Regions from separate parts of the Xanthomonas sp. CFBP 8443 genome, predicted to be linked through region 2. Evidence: predicted binding sites of a transcription regulator. Region 2 holds the regulator's gene; the other holds the start of a gene.

Region 1 (3,403 bases), 510 kb from region 2:
GCCGGGGCCGAAGCGCTGGCCAGCGTGCTGGCGCAACTGGAAGGCTTCGAGGCGCCGGCGGCGCTGTGGGAAAGCGAGCTGTTGCCGGCGCGCGTACGCGACTACGCCCCGGCCTGGCTGGACGAACTGTGCAGCGCCGGACGCACGCTGTGGACGCGGCTGCGCCCGGCCGCGGCCAGCGCCGGCGGCGCCGGCTCGCTGCGCAGCACCCCGATCCTGTTGTTGCCGCGGCGCAGTGCCGCGCAATGGTCGCGGCTGCTGCCGGCGGCGGCTGCGCCGGTCGCGCTCGGCTCGCGCGCGCAGAAGGTCGCCGACTACCTGGAGGCGCACGGCGCTTCGTTCTTCGACGAGATCGCCGACGCCACGCGGTTGCTGTCCACCGAACTGGAAGAGGCGCTGGCGGACCTGGTGGCGGCCGGCCGCATCCACTGCGACAGCTACGCCGGGCTGCGCGCCTTGCTGGTGCCTGCCTCCAAGCGGCCCTCGGCGCTGTCGCGGCGGCGGCGCCGGGTGCCGTTGTACGGCATCCAGGATGCGGGCCGCTGGGCGCTGTTGCGCGGCGCTGCCGATGGCGGCGATGCGGCCGTACGTGGCGAGGCCATCGAACACCTGGCGCGGACCCTGCTGCGCCGCTACGGCGTGGTCTGCTGGCGCCTGCTCGAGCGCGAGGCGGCGTGGCTGCCGCCGTGGCGCGAGCTGCTGCGCGTCTATCACCGGCTGGAGGCGCGCGGCGAGATCCGCGGCGGTCGCTTCATCAGCGGGCTGTCCGGCGAGCAGTTCGCGCTGCCCGAGGCGATCGGCCTGCTGCGCCAGCTGCGGCGCCAGCCGCACGATGGCGCCTGGCTGTGCATCGCCGCCGCCGACCCGGCGAACCTGCTCGGCGGCGTACTGCCGGGCAACCGCGTGCCGCGGGTGCCCGGCGCGCGCGTGCTGTACCGCGACGGGCTGCCGATGGCGACTTGGGTCGCGGAGCGTTTCGAACCGTTGCAGGACATGAGCGCCGCCGACAGCGCCGCGGCGCGGCAACGGCTGAGCGAGCCGGTCGCGTCCGGCACGCGCGACGCCATCGCCGCGATGCTCGCCTGCATGGGCTGACGACGCCGCAGTGAGACCCGATCGCCGCTCTCGCTCGACAAGCAGCGCGATGCCGTTCGATTGAGGTTCTTCACGTGTTGTCTACAAATTATTGTGGTGCAAATCACCATTTTTTTCGGGATTCCGGGGCGGTAATTTCCCGTTGAGAAAAGTGCGGCACTAAGCGGCAGGCATGGGCCGCGTACCTTTGCCGACCGAAGAGCCTCGCCCAGAAAGGTCCTATCCGTATTCAGCGAAGGTCCGCCGTCGCCCGCGTCTGTGCGCAATTCCGCACTTGTGGTGGCGATTAAAGGGGAATCGGGGAGCGCCGATAGCTCTCAGGCAACGGGCGATGCAGCGCTACGCAGCGCATCGCTGCAGTCCGCACGTTGATGCTCGTTTCCGAGCCCAGCAGGGTGCAACGGGAAGGACATCCGGACGCGTCGTCTTGGCGCGGTCGTTACCAAACAAATCGGGGAAGACATCATGTTGGGCAATATGAAGATCGGTATCAGGCTTACCTGCGCGTTCCTGATCGTGGCCGCCATCGGCGCCTGCATCGGCGCGATCGGCATCCGCAATTCAGGACGCATCAACGACTACGCCACGCAGTTGTACGAGCGCGAACTGGTCGGCCTGTCCAATATCAAGGAAGCCAACATCAACCTGATCTACGCCGGCCGCGCGCGCTCCAACCTGCAGCTGTCGACCACGCAAGAGGACCGTGCCAAGCACCTGGCCAGCATCGACAAGTACACCGCGAACGTGGTCGATTACGTCGCCAAGGCGCGCGTTTCGTTCAGCAGCCCGGAGTCCAAGGCCAAGCTGGCGCGTTTCGACGAGGTATGGAAGCAGTACTTGCTGCATCGCGGCCAGTTCATCGAAAAGGTCGCCAAGGAGCCGCTGCAGGAAGCCAATCCGGAACTCATCGCGCTGTCGGCCTCGGTGCGCAGCGCCTCCGACGAGCTCGACGTGCTGATGAGCGAACTGGCCACCATCAAGGAAGCCCGCGCGGCCGAGGCAAGCGCGGAAACCGGCGCGATCCATGTCAGCGGCGCCAGGATGCTGACCGCGATCATCATCGGCGGCGTGTTGCTCGGCGTGTGCCTGGGCTTCTTCATCAGCCGCAGCGTGACCAAGCCGATCGGCAAGGCGGTGGACGTGGCCAATGCGCTGGCCGACGGCGACCTGAGCGTCGTGATCGAAACCACTTCGAAGGACGAGGCGGGCCAGTTGCTGCTGGCGATGCGGCGCATGGTCGAGAAGCTGCAGCAGGTGGTCGGCGAGGTCAACGCCAGCGCGCAGACCCTGGCCGGCGCGTCGGAGGAGGTCAGCGCCACCGCGCAGTCGCTGAGCCAGGCCTCGACCGAGCAGGCCGCGGGCGTGGAGGAAACCAGTGCATCGCTGGAGCAGATGACCGCGTCGATCGGGCAGAACACCGAGAACGCGCGCATCACCGACGGCATGGCCGCGCAGGCCGCCAAGGAAACCGTGGAAGGCGGCGAAGCGGTGGTCGCCACCGTGGCGGCGATGAAGCAGATCGCGCAGAAGATCGGCATCATCGACGACATCGCCTACCAGACCAACCTGCTCGCGCTCAACGCGGCGATCGAGGCCGCGCGCGCCGGCGAGCACGGCAAGGGCTTCGCCGTCGTCGCTGCGGAAGTGCGCAAGCTGGCCGAGCGCAGCCAGGTCGCCGCACAGGAGATCGGCGAAGTGGCCGGTTCCAGCGTCGAGCTGGCGGAAAAGGCCGGGCGCCTGCTGGAGACCATCGTGCCCAGCATCAAGCGGACCTCCGACCTGGTGCAGGAAATCGCCGCGGCCTCGCTGGAGCAGTCCTCCGGCGTGGCGCAGATCAACTCGGCGGTGGTGCAGCTGAGCCAGACCACGCAGCAGAACGCCACCGCGTCCGAGGAACTGGCCGCGACCGCCGAGGAAATGAGTTCGCAGGCCGAGTACCTGCAGCAGTCGATGGCGTTCTTCCGCCTGGGCCATGGCGAGGCACCGCGCCCGCCGCGCGCAGCCGACAAGCCCAGCGCCAAGGCGCTCGGCAGCAGCCGCATCGAGCCCAAGCGCGTGCGTCCGCGTGCGCCGCAGCCGGCGTACGCGATGACGGCGGGTCCGGACGAATCGCAGTTCGCCAGCTTCTGAGGAGCACGCCATGCGCGCACAACTTGGCAACGCAGCGGCCGTGCCGCTGGACGCGGATCCGGCGCTGGCGTCGGTCCCGGCGCAGTTCCTGACCTTCCAACTGGAACAGGAACTGTTCGGCCTGAACATCGACGGCATCCACGAGATCATCGAATACCGTCCGCCGACCGCGGTGCCG
Region 2 (3,403 bases):
CACCGACGAACGCCTGCGCGGCTCGCCGGTACGCGCCCAGGCGCTGGAGCTGATGGACGACTACGGCTTCGACAGCGGCCTGACCCGCGACGTGGTCATGCAGATCCCCGCCGACCTGGAGCTGCACCGCGGCCGCGGGCTGATGCTGGGGCTGCTGTCCAAGCGCCTGCCGATCGCCCCGCTGGACCCGATCGAGGAAGGCGGCGTGATCGCCCTGATCGGCCCCACCGGCGCCGGCAAGACCACCACCATCGCCAAGCTGGCCTCGCGCTTCCTGGAACGCCACGCCGCCCGCGACGTGGCCCTGGTCACCACCGACACCATCCGCGTCGGCGGCCGCGAACAGCTGCACAGCTATGGCCGCCAGCTCGGCATCGCCGTGCACGAGGCCGACAGCGACGCCGCCCTGCAGCAGCTGCTGGAGCGCCTGCGCGACTACAAACTGGTGCTGATCGACACCGCCGGCATGGGCCAGCGCGACCGCGCGCTGGTCGCGCAGCTGCACTGGCTGCGCGCCTCGCGAGTGGTCCGGTCCTTGCTAGTACTCCCTGCCAACGCGCATTTCTCCGACCTGGACGAGGTGGTGCGCCGGTTCGCCGGCGCCGATCCGCAGGGGGTGATCTTGACCAAGCTGGATGAAACCGGGCGTTTTGGCAGTGCTCTGTCGGTGGTCGCAGACCACCGGCTTCCCATCACCTGGGTGACCGATGGTCAGCGCGTGCCGGACGACCTGCACCGCGCCAACGCCGCCAGCCTGGTATTGCGCCTTGAAGATTTGCGGCGCGCTGCCGATAAGCCCTGTACTCCGGAGCAGAACCATGCCGTCGCGTGATTACGCCAATCTGACCAATGCCTTCCCCCTGTCGGCCACCCGCAGCGAACCGCTCGGCCCGGTGCGTACCATCGCCGTGACCGGCGGCAAGGGCGGCGTCGGCAAGACCAACATCTCGGTCAACCTGTCGATGGCGCTGGCCGACATGGGCAAGCGCACCCTGCTGCTGGACGCCGACCTGGGCCTGGCTAACGTCGACGTGGTGCTCGGGCTGACCCCCAAGTTCACCCTTGGCGACCTGGTAGCCGGCCGCTGCACGCTGGAAGAGGTGATCATCGACATGCCCAACGGCCTGATGGTGGTGCCCGCCGCCTCCGGCCGCCGGCACATGGCCGAGCTGCCGCCGGCCCAGCACGTCGGCCTGGTCAACGTGTTCTCCGAGCTGCAGCGCGAGCTGGACGTGATGGTCATCGACACCGCCGCCGGCATCACCGACAGCGTGCTGACCTTCTGCCAGGCCGCGCAGGACGCGGTGGTGGTGGTCTGCGACGAGCCGGCCTCGATCACCGACGCCTACGCGCTGATCAAGGTGCTGTCGCGCGAACGCGGCGTGGACCGGGTGCAGATCGTCGCCAACATGGTCCGCGACCTCAACGAAGGCCGCCTGCTGTACGACAAGCTGAGCCGGGTCTGCGAGAAGTTCCTCGGCGACGTGTCGCTGAACTACCTGGGCTGCGTGCCGCAGGACGACTGGCTGCGCCTGGCGGTGCAGCGCCAGCAGCCGGTGGTCAAGGCCTACCCGTCCAGCCCGTCGGCGCAGGCGATCGCCGAGATCGCCCGGCGCACCGCGCGCTGGCAGGCGCCGACCGCACCGCGCGGCAACGTCGAGTTCTTCGTCGAACGGATCATCCAGCGGGGGGTCGCCGCATGAACGTCGCCGCCCAATACCGCGCCGTGCAGCGCAACAGCTCCAACGACTACATCGCCCAGCACTCGGACCTGGTGCGGCGCATCGCCCACCACCTGGCCGCGCGGCTGCCGGCCAGCGTCGAGATCGACGACCTGATCCAGGCCGGCATGATCGGCCTGATCGAGGCCTCGCGCAGCTACGACGCCGACCAGGGCGCCTCGTTCGAGACCTACGCCTCGATCCGCATCCGCGGCTCGATGATCGACGAGATCCGCCGCGGCGACTGGGTGCCGCGCTCGGTGCACCGCCGCGCCCGCGACGCCGCCTCGGCGATCCGCAAGATCGAGCAGAGCACCGGCCGCGCCGCCGCCGCCAACGAAGTGGCCGCGGCGATGGACATGCCGCTTCCCGAATACCTGCGCTTGATGGAAGATGCCGCGCGCGGCCAGGTGCTGAGCCTGGAATCGCGGGTCGAGGACCACGGCGAGCTGGACACCATCGCCAAGGGCGGGCCCAATCCGCAGCAGATGCTGGAACGCAGCGAATTCGGCCGCGAGCTGGGCAAGGCGATCGCGCAGTTGCCCGAACGCGAGCAGCTGGTGCTGTCGCTGTACTACGAACAGGAATTGAACCTGAAGGAAATCGGCGCGGTGCTCGGTGTCAGCGAGTCGCGCGTCTGCCAGATCCACGGCCAGGCCACGGTACGGTTGCGCGGGCGCTTGAAAGCGTTCGAAGCGGCCGACGCCGGCCTGGAAGACGAAGAATAAGACCCAAGGAGTTAGCGGTGAACAAGAACATGCGGATTTTGATCGTGGACGATTTCTCGACGATGCGGCGCATCGTCAAGAACCTGCTCGGCGATCTCGGCTTCACCAACACTGCAGAGGCCGAAGACGGCAACAGTGCATTGGCTGCACTGCGCTCGGCACCGTTCGAGTTCGTGGTCACCGACTGGAACATGCCCGGCATGACCGGCATCGACCTGCTGCGCAACATCCGCGCCGACGACAAGCTCAAGCACCTGCCGGTGCTGATGGTGACCGCCGAGGCCAAGCGCGAGCAGATCATCGAGGCGGCGCAGTGCGGCGTGAACGGCTACATCATCAAGCCGTTCACCGCGCAGACCCTGCAGGAAAAGCTGGGCAAGATCTTCGAGCGCCTGGGAGCGACCGCCTGATGGAAGCCACCGCCGAACGCAGCGCCCTGATCGAACGCCTGCAAGGTGCGCTGGACGCACTGGAAAAAGGCGACGAAGCCGGCTGGCGCAAGGAAATCGACACGCTCGCCGCCTGGCGCACGCGGCCGATGATGCAGGGCCTGAGCCGGCTGGCGCGCGACCTGGGCCAGGCGCTCGGCGAACTGCCGACCGTGCCCACCGAGGCCGGCGAGCTGGACGATGCCTGCTCGCGCCTGGACCACGTGGTGGCGATGACCGAAGAGGCCAGCCACCGCACCCTGGACCTGGCCGAGGAATGCCGCGCGCTGGCCGAACAGCTGCGCGCCGGCGGGCTGACCGGCGACCAGGGCGAGATCCTCGACAAGATCCGCCACAACCTCACCGAGATGGCCCTGGCGCAGAGCTTTCAGGACCTGACCGGGCAGATCATCCGCCGCGTCGCGACCATCGTGCGCCGCGTCCACGAAGGCTTCGGCGCGCTCGGCCTGCCGCCGAAGGAAGACAAGAAACCCGACGGCAGCCTGGCCGGCCCCGCACTGGCCGG

Evidence for each region. The regulator FliA, encoded in region 2, starts transcription of late flagellar genes. The targets are predictions, from matches to a motif close to TAAAGTTTNNCNNNCNNNGGCCGATAA.
Region 1: a site for FliA is predicted at 1,383-1,409, ahead of NUG20_RS08335 (methyl-accepting chemotaxis protein). Genes of this name have one in related genera too.

Annotation. Positions count from the first base shown of each region.
Region 1 covers NZ_CP102592.1:1,935,529-1,938,931, forward strand. The annotation lists gene NUG20_RS08330 (DEAD/DEAH box helicase) at 1-1,095, shown strand, start outside; gene NUG20_RS08335 (methyl-accepting chemotaxis protein) at 1,561-3,225, shown strand; gene NUG20_RS08340 (chemotaxis protein CheW) at 3,236-3,403, shown strand, end outside.
Region 2 covers NZ_CP102592.1:2,447,491-2,450,893, reverse strand. The annotation lists gene flhF (flagellar biosynthesis GTPase FlhF) at 1-832, shown strand, start outside; gene NUG20_RS10420 (MinD/ParA family ATP-binding protein) at 819-1,703, shown strand; gene NUG20_RS10415 (RNA polymerase sigma factor FliA) at 1,700-2,449, shown strand; gene cheY (chemotaxis response regulator CheY) at 2,467-2,859, shown strand; gene NUG20_RS10405 (protein phosphatase CheZ) at 2,859-3,403, shown strand, end outside.